3 regions of the Glutamicibacter sp. FBE19 genome follow, and region 2 is predicted to be linked to each of the others. Evidence: riboswitches for the same ligand, from Rfam matches in the RefSeq annotation. Region 2 holds a riboswitch; each other region holds the start of a gene.

Region 1 (5,023 bases), on a different contig from region 2:
AATGGCCCAGGGTGGACGCCCGCTGTTGATGACCGAACCGGTGATTCCTGCTTCGAAGAAGGCCCGCATGGATCGCGATCGCCCAGAGCGTGGCGACCGTGGCGATCGCGGAGAGCGCGGCCCACGTGCCCGCAAGACCGCTGCCGAAGGCAACGCCATGTACCGTTTGGCCATCGGCCGCCGCAACCGCGTGCAGCCAGGCTCGATCGTTGGCGCTTTGGCTAACGAAGGCGGCTTCAACTCCTCCGAAATCGGTGGCATTGAGATCCGTTCGGACCACACCTTGGTTGAGTTGCCAGCAGAGCTGAGCAAGGACCAGTGGCGTGCACTGTCCAAGACCCGCATTGGCGGCGAGCTGATCAGCATGGAGCTGGATTCCGGCCGCAAGCCACGTGGCGATGACGAAGGCGACCGCGGTGGATTCCGTGGTGGACGCGGCGGTGGCGACCGTGGTGGATTCCGTGGTGGACGCGGCGGCGGCTTCAATGACCGTCGTGGTGGCGGCGAAAAGCGCTTCGGTGGCCGTGGCGGCAAGGATCGCTTCAGCGATTCGGGTCGCAGCGGTGGACGTCGCGACTACTAAGCCAGCACTCGCTGCAGCTTATTAGCTAGCACAGCATAATGCCCCTGGATCAAGCCGAAAGGCTTGATCCAGGGGCATCATCGTTTCCAGAACAACAGGGGCCGCAGCACCAGCTCTACGGGGCGGTACTGCCTACCGGAATCTCATCGCCGAGATAGACTTTTCCGCCGCTTTCTACGAACTCCCGGCTCTTCTGCGCCATGCCGGCCAACGCAGCTTGCGCTTCCGCTGAGCCGTACTCGTCGCGAATGTCCTGGGAGATGCGCATGGAGCAGAACTTCGGGCCGCACATCGAGCAGAAGTGGGCTGTCTTGGCAGGTTCCGCAGGCAACGTCTCATCATGGAATTCCTGCGCTGTGACCGGGTCCAAGCTCAGGGAGAACTGGTCGTTCCAGCGGAACTCGAAGCGCGCCTTGCTCAGTGCATCATCGCGGGCGGTGGCCCCAGGATGCCCCTTGGCCAGATCTGCGGCATGCGCTGCAATCTTGTAGGTAATCACACCGGTTTTCACGTCATCGCGATTAGGCAATCCCAGATGTTCCTTGGGTGTGACATAGCAGAGCATGGCGGTGCCATAGCGGGCGATTTCGGTGGCGCCAATGGCGCTGGTGATGTGATCGTAGCCGGGTGCGACATCGGTGACCAACGGGCCTAGCGTATAGAAGGGCGCGCCGTCGCACAGTTCCTGTTGGCGTTCCACGTTCTCGCGGACCATGTGGAACGGGATGTGCCCCGGTCCTTCCACCATTACCTGAACATCGTACTTCCACGCGCGCTTGGTCAATTCGGCAAGGGTATCAAGTTCAGCGAATTGGGCCGCATCATTGGCGTCGGCAATGGATCCCGGGCGCAGCCCGTCGCCCAATGAGAAGGCCACGTCGTACTGCGCAAAGATTTCACACAACTCGTCAAAGTGCGTGTAGAGGAAATTCTCCTGGTGATGAGCCAGACACCATCCGGCCATGATGGATCCGCCGCGCGAAACGATCCCGGTGACGCGGTTGGCTGTCAGCGGGACATAGCGCAAGAGCACGCCGGCATGGATGGTCATATAGTCCACGCCCTGCTCGCATTGCTCAATAACGGTGTCCCGGAAAATTTCCCAGGTCAGTGCGTTCGCTTCGCCATTGACCTTTTCCAGGGCCTGGTAGATCGGCACGGTGCCGATGGGGACCGGCGAATTTCGAATGATCCATTCGCGGGTGGTGTGGATGTCATCGCCGGTCGAAAGGTCCATGACAGTGTCTGCACCCCATTTGGTGGCCCACTGCAATTTGGAGACTTCTTCGGCGATGGAGCTGGTCACTGCTGAATTGCCGATATTCGCATTGATCTTTACGAGAAACGCCTTGCCGATGATCATCGGTTCGGATTCAGGATGGTTGATATTCGAGGGGATGATCGCTCGTCCGGCGGCAAGCTCGCTGCGCACCAGCTCTACATCGCATTCTTCGCGCAATGCTACATAGCGCATTTCCGGGGTGATGACTCCCGCACGAGCGTAGTGCATTTGAGTCACTGCTGCCCCGTCTACGGCCTTGAGCGGCGGAGCGGAACGTCCAGCCCACTCATCGCTGGCAGTACCGCGGCGGACCGCTGAACGCCCATCGTCATGCAGGTTCCGCTCGCGTCCCGCATAGCGCTGCACGTCTCCACGCTCAAGAATCCAGGATTCCCGAAACGGCTTCAGTCCCTGCGTTGGTTCACTTCCCGGACCGCTGGTGCGATACACAACCACCGGCTCGTTGGGCTGGCCATTAGGGGAGTCCGCAAGCTGGATCTGCGTAACCGGAACTGAAATCCCATCGGCTTCGCGGAACGCGAGAGAGTGGGCGGAATGCTGTTCAAATTGTTCCATTGAGAAACTCACTTCCTTCGCCGGCATTACCCGGACAGGTTCAACGGTCGCGGACAGCTGCAGTCCGATCTCAGCCCTTGCCATGGGGCTCCCGTGTGGTCGCAGATGACACTAGCACGAAAATTTCTATCGGAGGCAAATGGGCCACACGGTGACGATCGGCCAGCGAAATGTTTTGTGCGAAGCGAGGATGAAATCCTGGCCATATTCGGTCCAGAATAAAAGTTCTGGGTAAACGAAAAGAGAGACAATCTGCAATCAGATTGTCTCTCTTATTTCGAGCCCCCTGCCGGAATCGATCCGGCGACCTCGTTCTTACCAAGAACGCGCTCTACCACTGAGCTAAGGGGGCAACGAGTAAATACTCTACACAGGTTTCTGACGTTTGCAAAATCCTGAATGAATTTGTAGCTGAGGTCACAAGCGTACTACTCAAGTCCGGAATGCGGACGGCGGGTCACTGCCTGCAGAAGTTTTCCGGGCGCCAGTATCCGATCAGGGAAAAAGTCTATTGGCGCCACATGGAGCATCGATGAAATCTGGTTCTTCTGGCCGCATTTGGGGAGTTCTTGGGACTCGCCTATTCGTATCCGGAGCCCTTGCAACATTCCTGCTGCGTTCGACGGGTACTGGGCTTGCTTGCCATGAAAATTAGAAGTGTTGCAAAGGTGCGCATAATTGCAGGCTGATCACCAAATTCCCCTCAGTGAGCATCGTCACCAAAGCACTTTTGTGCCACTGGTTGTGCCGCGCAAGTGCCAAAATTGCCAATAATCAATTCTGACTAGTAGTTATTCGCCTGAGCGGTATCGAATTAGAGGGTTGAGCGCCGATTTTTGTTTGTGCGGGAATCCGTGTAGAGTATTTACTCGTTGCCCCCTTAGCTCAGTGGTAGAGCGCGTTCTTGGTAAGAACGAGGTCGCCGGATCGATTCCGGCAGGGGGCTCTGAGTGAGAAGCTTTCTTGGCTTCTACTGGATTGCTTCTCACTTGTGGCGGCGTAGCTCAGCTGGTTAGAGCGCACGACTCATAATCGTGAGGTCCCGGGATCGAGTCCCGGCGCCGCTACAGATTTTGCCCCGAAATCCCCGGATTTCGGGGCTTTTTCGTTTCTGAAAATATCGGTAGCGAACAAGGCCTCCGAGCGCAACAATCTTTCGCTCGGAGGCCTTGCTCTGTTTTTTTGGACTAGCGCTACTGGGTAGCGCCCTTGTCGCGGTGGTCCTTGCCCGTTGAAGCTTCCTTGGCAAGCATGAGCAGTCCTTGTATTACCTCCGCGTCTACTTCTTGCCCGTTAGCGTTTTCGTCGTTGGCATCGTGGCCATGAACCTCGGTATGCAGTCGCTGCATCTGCATATCAAGCTTGGTGGCTACGGCTGCGGCTTCGGCAAGTTCTGAAGCCAAATAGGCAGGGACTTCGCCTTCGTACTTGTAAAAGATCTTGTGTTCCAGGCTGGCCCAGAAGTCTTGGGCGATAGTGCGGATCTGCAGCTCAACAATGACATTCACCGGTCCGTCCGAGAGGAAGACCGGGATTTCAACGATGGCATGCACGCTCTTGTAACCGCTTGGCTTTGGATTCTTGATGTAATCCTTGATCTGGATGACTCGAATGTCATTTTGCGCGGTCAAGGTATTGAGCACCTTGTAGATGTCCTTCACAAAGCTGCAGGTGATTCGGACACCGGCGATGTCGCTGATGTTCTCCCTGATGGCTGAGAGGGAAGGATGGATATTCCTCTGGCTCACCTTGCGCATGATGCTTTCCGGAGTTTTTACCCGGGAGGTAATGTGCTCGATGGGATTGTACTTGTGCAGGTAGAGGAACTCTTCACGAAGAATCGAGACTTTGGTCAGAACTTCGTCGACGGCAAACTGGTATTCCATCATGAATCGCTGGAACTGTAGCCGGAATGCCTGGGTCATTTCTTGTAGTTCGCCTGAACTCAGGTTTGCCGTAGAAGGCAGCGGGATAACGCCGCCGTTGTCTTCTGGGTTTGGAGTGGAAATCCTAAATCACCTCTGCAGGTTGGGGCGATGTCAACAGACACGAACGCTCTATAGTTTTAGCGTAGGTCATCCATCTAAGAATTGGGCCAGAAGAAGTCGTGAATCTATCGGGTGGACGTGGAGCGTTAGGCAACTGAGGTGCGGTCATGATTGAAGAACGGAAGCTTCCGGCCTACGCTGCAGGCGCTATCGACGTTCCGTTCGTTATCGGGTTTTTTCAAGAGCGCGTTGACGTCGACACTTGCTGGCCGTCGCATTCCCACCCAACACACGAGCTGCTATGGAATCAGCGTGGCGCTTCCACAGTGAGCGTCGGCCCGCGAATGTGGACCATTACGCCAGTGCTAGGTGTCTGGCTGCCAGCCGGGGCCTTGCATGAAGGCCGGGCTTGCGCCGGCAGCGTGTGCAATATGAGCCATTTCGGGATCGACAGTGTTGAGCCAATTGCCCTGGAGCCTGTTCCGGTCGTCATAACACCTCTGTTGAGGCTGCTCTTGGAGCGTCTGGCGGATCCGGGCTTGAATCCAACATCGCGTGCCATCACAGAAGCTGCCGCGATGGATAATTTGGAAC
Region 2 (5,023 bases):
ATCCAGCCATCCGTTGACGGCGCGGATGATCTCCTCGTTGGCCAGCATGCCAATTTTAATGGCATCGATCTGGACGTCGGCACTGATCGCGTTGAGCTGAGCGAGCACAAACTCGCCATCGATGGCCTGTACCGCGCTGACACCCAGGGTGTTCTGCGCGGTCAGCGCGGTGATCACGCACATGCCGTAGCCGCCGTTGGCGGCAATGGCCTTCAGGTCCGCTTGGATCCCTGCGCCACCGGAGGGGTCGGAGCCGGCAATGGAGAGAATATTTTTCACTGCGCTGCCGCCCACGCTGCCACCAGCTGCCCGCTGGCAGCTTGCGGGTCGTCGGCATTGCAGATGGCGCGGACCACGGCCATACCTGCTCCGCCGCCAGCGCGGATGGCGCTGGCATCCTGCGCGGTGATCGCCCCGATGGCTATGCAGGGCAGGGAAGTCAGCGATGCGGCGCGGGCAAAACCGTCCAGCCCAATCGGGGTTGGGTGGTCTTTTTTGGTTGGAGTGGCACGCACTGCGCCGACCCCCAAGTAGTCGATCGCCTCGGCATCGAGGTTGGCCTGTGCCAGCTGGGCATCGGTGGAAGCGCTCAAGCCGATGATGCCTTCGCCCATGATCTGGCGTGCCAGGCGCACCGGGATGTCCTTCTGGCCGATGTGGATTCCACTGACCGTTGCCCCGGCCGCGCGGGCCGCCAAGAACACGTCGATCCGGTCATTGATCAGCAGCTTCGCCTTGCCTTCGGTGAGGCGGGCCGCGGCGTAGGCCAGTTCGAAGAATTCGCGCGCGGTCTCGTCTTTGGCTCGCAGCTGGATCCACTCGATGCCGCCGGCCACCGCCCCTTCGATGACTTCCAGGGTGGTGCGTGGCGTGCAGCTGGCGGTGTTGGCTACTAGGTATGCGCCGATATTATCCATGGTTCAATTCCTCGTACTTCAAATTCTGTAGTTCTTCAGGTTCCGTGGCGGCCAGGGCATCAAGGAAGGCCACGGCAAAACTCCCCGGACCGCTGCTTGCCGCCAGCGCCTTTTCTGCGGCGAGGCCATAGAATCCGTGGGCAGCGATGGCCGCGTCAAAGGGGTCCTCGTGCACTGCGAGCATGCCCGCGTTGAAGGCGCCCAGCGCGCATCCTCCACCGGTGATCCTGGTCAACCCGATCCCGTTGGTATGCACCAGCACGGTGCGGTGCGCGTCGATGATCGCGTCCGCTTCACCGGAGATGGCAACAACGCACCCGTGCTCCTTGGCCAATTCGCGTCCGGCGTCCAGGGCTGCCTGCACGGTATCTGCTGCATCAACACCTCGGCCGCTGGAATCCTTGCCCGCCAAGGCCAGGATTTCCGAGGCATTGCCGCGGATCAAGGCCGGACGCTGCTGCACAATGCGTCGTGCGAAATCGGTGCGCACCGAAAGGGCGCCCACGGCTACTGGATCCAATACCCAGGGGGTGCCAGCCGCGCTCGCCGAGAGGACCGCTTCCTCCATGGCAACCATTTGCTCGGTGCTTGGAGTGCCCAGATTCACCAGTACCGCGGAAGCCATGGCGGCAAACCCTCCGGCCTCTCCGGGCAGGTTGGTCATCGCCGGCGATGCGCCGGAGGCAAGAAGGACATTGGCGGTGAAGTTGGTGACGACAGCATTCGTCAGGCAAAAAACCAAGGGGGAGCGTTGCCGGTATTTTTGGGCAACGATAGGCAGAGTCATGCGACATCCCTCCGCTAGCGTGAACTAGATCAGGTTCGACGGGTTTCATCTCAGTCGGCTTCTCCGGCACCCCGTGTCACTGATTTAGAGAGTACGCAGAAGGGGTGCCCAGAACAAATCCTCAGGGTTCGCGTCGTGCCACCAATGCCTTGAGTGTCGCGGCGTCAACATGCTGCGCCGCCGCCAATTTCCACAGCTGGTCCACCGCGGCCACCAGGTCTTCGTGGGTATCAACAGATCCGGGTCGTTCGCTCACTATGGTGCCTGCGCGGCGCCTCGAGGAAATCAGCCCTTCGGCTTCCAGCTCCTTATAGGCGCGAGCCACCGTTCCGGCTGCAACCCCCAAGTCCGTGGCCAGCGCGCGGACGGTCGGCAATCGGTTGCCCGGCGCCAACTCGCCAAGGTTGATGAGCGCGGCAATCTGCGAGCGGATCTGCTCATAGGGTGCGGTGGCTGCCTCAAGGTCCACACTGATCTGTGTGCTCATGCGGACGTTGACCTCTGCAAGGACATGACTTCGCTGTCCTTGGGGCGTTCGAGGAATATGACCGCCGGAACGCAGAAGATCATGATGGCAAGAAGATCCAGGCGGACCGGGAACGCGTAGCCGACAACCAGCATGGCCGCGACGGCACTGGTGACCGCTCGCAGGGAACGCAGTTCCAAAACCCTTCGGTACCAGATTTCTTCAGCGGCCGTAACGTTCCACGGGATAATGGATCTACGCGCGAACCAGGCAAATCCCATATGCGCGAGGACGAGCAGGACTACCAGGGCAATGACAACCACTTTGCTTGGCGCAACGAAACCCCATAAGTAGTCCAACGGGGGAAAGAGCAAGAAGTACAAGCACGCAGCTATGAGCAATCCGGCGCAAATATAAGGCCACATGGGCAACTTTGCCGAATGCTTGGGAGCGGCAGAAATCTGCCGTGAAACCACGTTCGCGTACCCGAGGTAAAGCGCATTCAACGCAAGGTAGAACACTGCGGCACTGGTGAACAACACCAGCATCCAAGTCTCGCGCTCGCCGGTAGGCAACTTGTAGTCATCGCTGACAGGCAAATTCGGCCATGCGATGAAAATGGCAACGAACATGAGCAGGGCTGTCGCGTATTGCAGGGAGAACAGCTGATCGCGCAGCCTGCTGAACCCGGTGCGTTTTGCCCGCGGGAGATTTTCAAAGTTCGTCGGCGGTCGCCAGAAAAGCATCAAGACCGAAATGCCCAGGACAGCGTAGTTCGCCGTCCAGTCCAGGTTGTTGCCGATTTTGTACATGCTATCCATGTACTCGATCCCCGCACCTGATCCATCAATGTAGCGTGTGGACTCGTTGTGGAACCAGCGCGCCTTGTAGTGCAGGGCCTCTCCCGCCTGTACCGCCAGCGATACGGCAACGGTGCGGTAGAGGCGGTTCAGCCAGATGGTGCGCAACAGCCGGTTATTGTGCTCGGAGATTCCCGGAAGTGGCCGACGCCTAAGAATGACAATGGAAGCTACGATTGCAGCCAATGCGAGGATTCCGAAGCTCACGTAGAGGTAAGGAAGGATCTCTCCGGCAGCACGCAATCCGTCCTGCGAAGGATTGCTGTAGGAGTAATCATCGGCACTGATTTCAGTCTCTGGCAATGGTGCAATGGCTGCGACGTCTCGAACAGAGTAAACCGTCACGCAGGCCAGGATCAGAACAACCAGCGTTGCTGCAACGAGCTTCTTGGGTATCGGGCTCGTCAAGGAACGTGGGGCAAGAGTCGCGGTGCGCAGCGGCTTCAACCGGCGTGGCCAGGTGTACTGGCTGGCGACATAGATGAAAGCGACCCACAGGCCAGGGGTGGCTGCTGAAGCAATGCCCATCGCAACATCGAGATTGCTTTGATCGCTTATGGGCACGTCCACGGCTTCGCCGAACCAATTGCTTGAGGCAGTGGCAAAGTAGCCGATGATTGCACACCACAATGCGTGCTGTCGTGCGCTTCTGAGCAGTTCACCGTTCTTAGCACGACCGAATGCCCGCAATAAGAAATAAACAACCAGCGCCGCTACGGCAAATGTGCCGAATTGTGTTGATAGAGATGCCATCGTGCCTCCTCGGTGATAATTAATGTATCAAACAGTTGATACATAATGAATCCTTCGGCGCATTAATCGATGGAATTTCCGTTTGGTGACGTACGCTCAAATCATGGGTCTGTTTACTTCCACTCCGTTGCCCGAGCCGGTCGGCGATTCCGCCCCTCCGGTGGACGAGCATCCTTCACGAATTGCCACGGTTCTGAGCCATTTGCGCCGTTCTGCCGACACCCGCATCACCCACCCGCGCCGCTTCCGGATCCAGCAATTGCGCGCGCTGGAGAAGATGCTCGAAGAGCATCTTGACGACTTTGTGCAGGCACTGAATGACGACCTCGGAAAGAGCCCCACCGAAGCCAAATTTGCCGAGGTCGACGTGGTGCGCGCCGAAATCGATTTTGCGCTGAGGCATCTGGCCGAATGGATGGACAGCACCGGCGTGAAGGTGCCGCTGGCGCTCCAGCCGGCCATCGCGAAGATCGAGCCGCGACCCTTGGGCGTGGTCTTGATTATTGGCGCATGGAACTACCCGCTGCAGCTGGTGCTCGCGCCGCTGGTTGCCGCCATTGCCGCTGGCAACGCCGCGGTTCTCAAGCCCTCGGAACTCGCCCCGGCCACCTCGGGGGCCCTGGCCAAGTTCCTCCCGCTCTATCTGGACGAGCGGGTCTTCGCGGTCATCGAAGGCGGTGCGGATACCGCCTCCGAATTGCTGGCAGCACGTTGGGACCACATCTTCTACACCGGTGGGGAGCGGGTTGCGAAAATCGTCGCGATGGCAGCCGCCCAGCACCTGACTCCCACCACTTTGGAACTCGGGGGCAAGTCCCCGGCCGTCGTTGACAACCACTCGCTGGCCACCGCCAAGCGCTTGGCCTACGCGAAGTTCATGAATGCCGGCCAGACCTGCGTCGCACCGGACTACATCCTGTGCATCGGCGATGCCACGCCATTGATTAACCGGTTGGGCCAGGCCATCTCCGGTTTCTACGGCAAGGAGCCAATCACCCACCCGGACTTTGGCAGGATTGCCAGCCACCAGCATTTTGAGCGCTTGCTGGCCATGATGGAACAGGGCGAGGTGGTGTTCGGCGGTGAGTATGACGAAGCAACCCTGCGCATCGCCCCGACCATCATGCGCAACGTGGACCTTGGCGGCACCTTGATGACCGAGGAGATCTTCGGTCCGATCCTTCCAATCATCGAGGTCGAAACCTTCGAAGAAGCGCTGGAGTTCATTGCCCGGCGCCCA
Region 3 (5,023 bases), on a different contig from region 2:
TCGAGCAAGTACACAGCCACCAGCCTTGCAACAGGGGCAAGCGTTGAATTTGGCCAGGGTGATGGACTGCTGACACCGGTGGAGCTGATGCTCGCAGCTATTGCCGGCTGCTCGTCAATCGATGTAGATGTAGCGACGACTCGTCGCAGCGAACCAGAGAAATTTGATGTGCGCGCCAGCGGCTACAAGATTTCCGAAGACGGTGCCAGCCGCATGGATGACATTCATCTCGGGTTCGATTTGAAATTCCCTGATACTGAAGAGGGACGCAAAGCAGCCAGCATGGTCGAGCGAATCGTGAAGTTGTCGCACGATAAATACTGCACTGTCTCACGCACGGTCGAACTCGGGGCTTCGGTCGTCAGCGAAGTAGTTGAATAAATAGTTAAAGCTCAACTTTTCTACTCGTGAGCTAGCGCTGGAACGTAGAAACTACAAGTCACTCCAAGGAAATTCACGGAATAGACGATTTGGGAACTTTCGAATTTTTTGCATTTCAGTAGTGTTTGAAATCACTTTCTGCGGTTTTAGTTGAATCCTTGTCTGGAAGATGCGGTTTTCGCAGTTGGAGCTGTGTAACTCCAATGAATCAGGCTATAAAATCAACTCTTTACCCTAGTCAGAGCTGTTCCTTCATCGTAGGGTCGTGGTGTCCCTACGTTGAAGGAGCAGACATGCAAACTGAGAACGTCTTAGGCAACATCGACTGGGCGTCAATGCTACAAAAGGTAGCCATTGCGCTAGTCATTCTCATCATTACGTGGCTTGTGGCGCGAATAGTTCGCTGGGCTGCAGCCAAGCTAGTGACCAGGGTGAAATTCCTGCAGAAGCAGGGAAACGACGGAGCTCAAATAGGCCAATCTCTTGGCAAGGTCGCTGGACTGATTGTTTGGCTTTTTGGCCTCGTGGCAATCCTTCAGGTCTTTGCACTTTCTGAAGTTCTTACGCCAGTTCAGGGCCTGCTCGGCGGAGTCATGGCATTCATCCCGAACCTCATCGGCGCCGGCTTTATCTTCTTCATTGGCTACGTCATCGCAAACATTGTTCGTCAGCTATTGACCACTGGCCTGGGAACTGTCGACTTCAGCGGACTAGTCCGCAAGCTGACTCCAGGCGATGAGCCGGTAGATGAAGTCCAGTCTCGCGAGGCCCAAGCAAAGATCGTCGATATCATCGCGAATATCGTCTTCGCCCTGATCCTTCTGGTTGTTGCCATATCTGCACTGCAGGTCCTGGGAATCGCGGCCATTTCGCAGCCTGCTGAGCAAATGCTTCAGCTGGTCTTCACCGCCATCCCACAGGTCATCATGGCACTGGTGCTGTTGGCAGTTGGCTTCCTGATTGCAAAGTTTGTTGGACAGCTGCTGGAGTCTACCCTCCACGGTGTAAGCACTGATCGCGTCGTTGCCGGCTGGGGCGTTGTTCCAGAAGGCAAGAGCGCATCGGGCATCATTGCCGGCATCGTGAAGATTGCTATCGTGCTGTTCTTCGGCGTGATGGCAGCACAGATGCTGAACTTCCCGGCTATCACCAATATCCTCAATGAGATTCTGGAACTGGGTGGCAAGATCCTCTTCGGTGCAGCAATCGTTGCCGCAGGCTTCGTCGTCGCTAACGTGATCGGCAAGTTCATGGGCGACACCACTGCGTCGAAGATTATCCGCTACACGGCCATTGCGCTGTTCGTTGCAATGGGCCTGAAATACATGGGCATTGCGGACTCGATCATCAACATGGCCTTCGGCGCAATTGTCATCGGCGCAGCCCTGGCAGCGGCCCTGGCCTTCGGGCTTGGCGGCCGCGAAGCAGCAGCTCGCACCCTGAACAAGATCGATACCGACAAGCTGAGCTCCAACGGCCCGGATTCGGCACCACCGGCACCGCCGGCGTCGCCAGGCATATAAACATCCCGAACAGAACCTAAGGGGACGTCAGGAGCGTCGCGGAATCCACCGAGGATTCCGCGGCGTTTCTGTGTCTGGGCCCAGCCCTAGGGCAGGCGAAGTGGCAGCGGAGCTACAGCGCCGGGCAAATCAGTTCTTAGCCGGGCGTAGGTGTAGACGTCGATGCGTTCACCATCGACGAGGAATTTGCCCCGCTCGGTTCCTTCACGCAGAAAACCATTGTTCTCGGCCACGCTGCGTGAACCGGGATTATTGGCCCGCAGGCCAAGCTCCAAGCGGTAGAAATCAAGATCATCAAAAAGATAATTCGCCAGTGTGGCAACTGCCCTCGTAGTGAGCGAACGACCGCGATACTCCTTATGCATCCAGTACCAAATCCAAGCATTGGCATTTGAATGATCCAGCGTCCCGCAAACAAGCCCGATCAACCGGTCATTGGCAGTGATCGCCAACGGGAATTGGCTTTGTTCGCCGTTCAACAGGGCATCTACGTAGGCCCGTGCTTTTGCCGGCGTATCGGCATCGCCTTGGCGCCGCATATCCGGATGGGAAATGAACGCCTCGTATACGGAGCCCGCGTCCAACGCGCTGAGCTGCCTCACGCTGAATTCCTCGGCAACGCCTGTTGCCCGGACGCTGCCAGGCCCTGCAGGCTTGCTTCCGCCGTGGCCTGTGAGCGTGCCTTGGTGAAACAGCATCTGCCACTTGCCTTGCTCGCGGAACCATAATGAGCTGCGAAGTGCCGGGCGATGGCCGCTGGCCTTCCAGCGCAATTGGATGAGGTTTTCTGATAGTCGGATGGCCAAGGGCTTGCTAAAGCGCAACCGCTCAGCGGAAGGATCTTCAGTGGCCAGCAATTCCATGACTTGATCCCTGTCGTACGTTCTTCCGCTTGCGCCGATTTCGAAGAAGTTCTCATGCAGGATTTCGCCAAGCAATTTTCGGTTGCCACGCAGCGAGGCACTGAGAAGCTGCTGTTCCAGACCGGCAACCGCTCTGAATAGTTGAGAATCGACGGGCAATTCTGAGGGATATTCCTGTTGCGCCATGCCGGTAAGTACATCACAAAAGATGACGGAACTAAGTCAACTGCAGTTCGCTTTTCAGGGCTGCCTCATGCTTATAATCGCAAATACTCCGCGGGAGCCTGAAACCGACCAGGCTGAGAGGGCACTGAGCCGACCGCTACACCTGATGCGGGTCATGCCGCCGTAGGAAGGAAGCGTGCCACTGTGCATGTCAACATTGTTGGCTCCGGAATCATCGGCCTAGCCACCGCATTCGAGCTCAGTTCACGCGGCCACACCATCACCATCATCGACCCGGCACCTGGCCAGGGCGCCAGCTACGCAGCGGCCGGGATGCTGGCCCCAGCTGCCGAAACCGTCTGGGGCCAAGGCCCCCTGCACCAGTTGCTGTCCGCATCCAGCGCCCGCTACCCCCAGTTCGTTGATCGCCTGGAAGCGGCCACGGGCGTGCGTCCCGACTACCTGCAAAGCTCAACCCTGGTCGTCGCGGCAGAACCTGCCGACCGCGAAGCGCTCCACGATCTCGTGGAGCTGCAGAGCTCATTGGGATTGTCCGCCGAAAAACTGCTGCCGAGCCAAGCCAGGTCCTTGGAACCAGCCTTGGCCAGCAATATTTCCGGGGCGGTGCTCTGCGCTGAGGACCACCAGATCGATCCCCGTTCCGTCGTGCGCATCCTGCTCCAGCACTTCCACAATGACCTGGTCCATGAGCAGGCCGAAGAGCTGATCACCGAAGGATCACGCACCAGCGCCGTTCGCACGGCCACAGGAAAAGTTTTCGCAGCCGATCAAACCATTATCGCCACCGCGCTGGGCACGGTGAAGGGGCTGGGCAAGCTGCCATTGCGCCCGGTGCACGGCGACATCCTGCGGATTCAAAGCCCGCCAGGCCCCGCCCTGCTGACCAGGATTATTCGAGGCATTGTCCACCGGCAGAACGTGTATCTGGTTCCGCGCAAGGACGGCAGCCTCGTGCTCGGCGCCAGCGTTCGGGAAGACCAGAACCCGGAAGTCAATGTGGGCGCCATGTACAACTTGCTCGACAACGCCCGCAGGCTTGTCCCGGGAATTATCGACTGCTCGCTGAACGAAGTCATCGCAAGGCCAAGGCCGGCAACCGCCGATGACCGCCCGCTGATCGGGCGCATTGACCCGGGGCTGGTGCTCTCCACTGGCTATTCGCGCCATGGGGTGCTGCTCAGCCCCTTGGGATCCGAACTGACTGCGGATCTCGCTGAAAACAACAAAAGAAATCCACTGTTGAATGACGTTGATCCGCAACGTTTTCCAACACTTTCCGCAACCGCCGCACTGGAGGCCCTCGGATGACATCGATCAACATCATTTTTAATTCCCAGCAAGTTCAGCTGGAGGCCGGTACCAGCCTGCGCGAATTCATCAGCGCGCAAATCGGCAAGGAACTCGACGCAGATTCAAAAGCAGTCGACGGCAGCAAGCTGGGGGTGGCCGCGGCCGTGAACGGCGCAGTCGTTCCCCGCAGCAGCTGGAACAGCAAAGCTCTTGAAGACGGGCACAGCATAGAACTCGTTACGGCAGCCCAGGGAGGCTAAGCATGGAATCGCAAGAATTCACCGAGCTGGATCTCAACAACGATCCTTTTGTCGTCGCCGGGCGCACCCTTTCCTCGCGGCTTATCCTGGGCACCGGAGGGGCCACCTCATTAACCACGCTGGATAGCGCGCTCACCATTTCTGGCACGGAATTGACCACCGTTGCCATCCGCCATTTCTCTGCTGCCGGGGCAGGCAATGTCTATGAGCTGCTCCAGCGCAACAACGTCATTCCTTTGCCTAATACCGCAGGGTGTTTCACCGCCCGTGATGCGGTACTGACCGCGCAGCTGGCCCGTGAAGCGCTGGAAACGGACTGGATCAAACTTGAAGTGATTGCCGACGAGCACACCTTGCTGCCAGATCCGCTGGAACTGTACTCGGCAACCGAGCAGCTTGTGGCCGATGGATTCCAGGTCTTCGCCTACACCAATGATGACCCTGCACTGGCGCAGCGGCTCCAGGATGCCGGCGTGGCAGCTATCATGCCTGCTGGCGCTCCGATCGGTTCAGGTCTGGG

What was found. A riboswitch is a leader RNA that binds a small molecule or an ion and turns the genes downstream of it on or off. The one in region 2 is predicted to bind thiamine pyrophosphate.
Region 1: another riboswitch for thiamine pyrophosphate. It lies ahead of thiC (phosphomethylpyrimidine synthase ThiC); the one in region 2 lies ahead of thiM (hydroxyethylthiazole kinase).
Region 3: another riboswitch for thiamine pyrophosphate. It lies ahead of thiO (glycine oxidase ThiO); the one in region 2 lies ahead of thiM (hydroxyethylthiazole kinase).

What each region holds. Positions count from the first base shown of each region.
Region 1 covers NZ_JACKQN010000011.1:81,263-86,285, reverse strand. The annotation lists gene H6F58_RS15630 (DEAD/DEAH box helicase) at 1-583, shown strand, start outside; gene thiC (phosphomethylpyrimidine synthase ThiC) at 699-2,441, opposite strand; TPP riboswitch at 2,437-2,546, opposite strand; tRNA gene H6F58_RS15620 (tRNA-Thr) at 2,722-2,793, opposite strand; tRNA gene H6F58_RS15615 (tRNA-Thr) at 3,316-3,387, shown strand; tRNA gene H6F58_RS15610 (tRNA-Met) at 3,435-3,508, shown strand; gene H6F58_RS15605 (GTP pyrophosphokinase family protein) at 3,635-4,366, opposite strand; gene H6F58_RS15600 (AraC family transcriptional regulator) at 4,597-5,023, shown strand, end outside.
Region 2 covers NZ_JACKQN010000017.1:4,145-9,167, forward strand. The annotation lists gene thiD (bifunctional hydroxymethylpyrimidine kinase/phosphomethylpyrimidine kinase) at 1-294, opposite strand, end outside; gene thiE (thiamine phosphate synthase) at 276-917, opposite strand; gene thiM (hydroxyethylthiazole kinase) at 910-1,704, opposite strand; TPP riboswitch at 1,694-1,788, opposite strand; gene H6F58_RS17585 (GntR family transcriptional regulator) at 1,826-2,191, opposite strand; gene H6F58_RS17590 (hypothetical protein) at 2,188-3,783, opposite strand; gene H6F58_RS17595 (aldehyde dehydrogenase family protein) at 3,887-5,023, shown strand, end outside.
Region 3 covers NZ_JACKQN010000008.1:63,549-68,571, reverse strand. The annotation lists gene H6F58_RS13070 (OsmC family protein) at 1-381, shown strand, start outside; gene H6F58_RS13065 (mechanosensitive ion channel) at 675-1,904, shown strand; gene H6F58_RS13060 (GNAT family N-acetyltransferase) at 1,991-2,953, opposite strand; TPP riboswitch at 3,034-3,139, shown strand; gene thiO (glycine oxidase ThiO) at 3,137-4,261, shown strand; gene thiS (sulfur carrier protein ThiS) at 4,258-4,503, shown strand; gene H6F58_RS13045 (thiazole synthase) at 4,506-5,023, shown strand, end outside.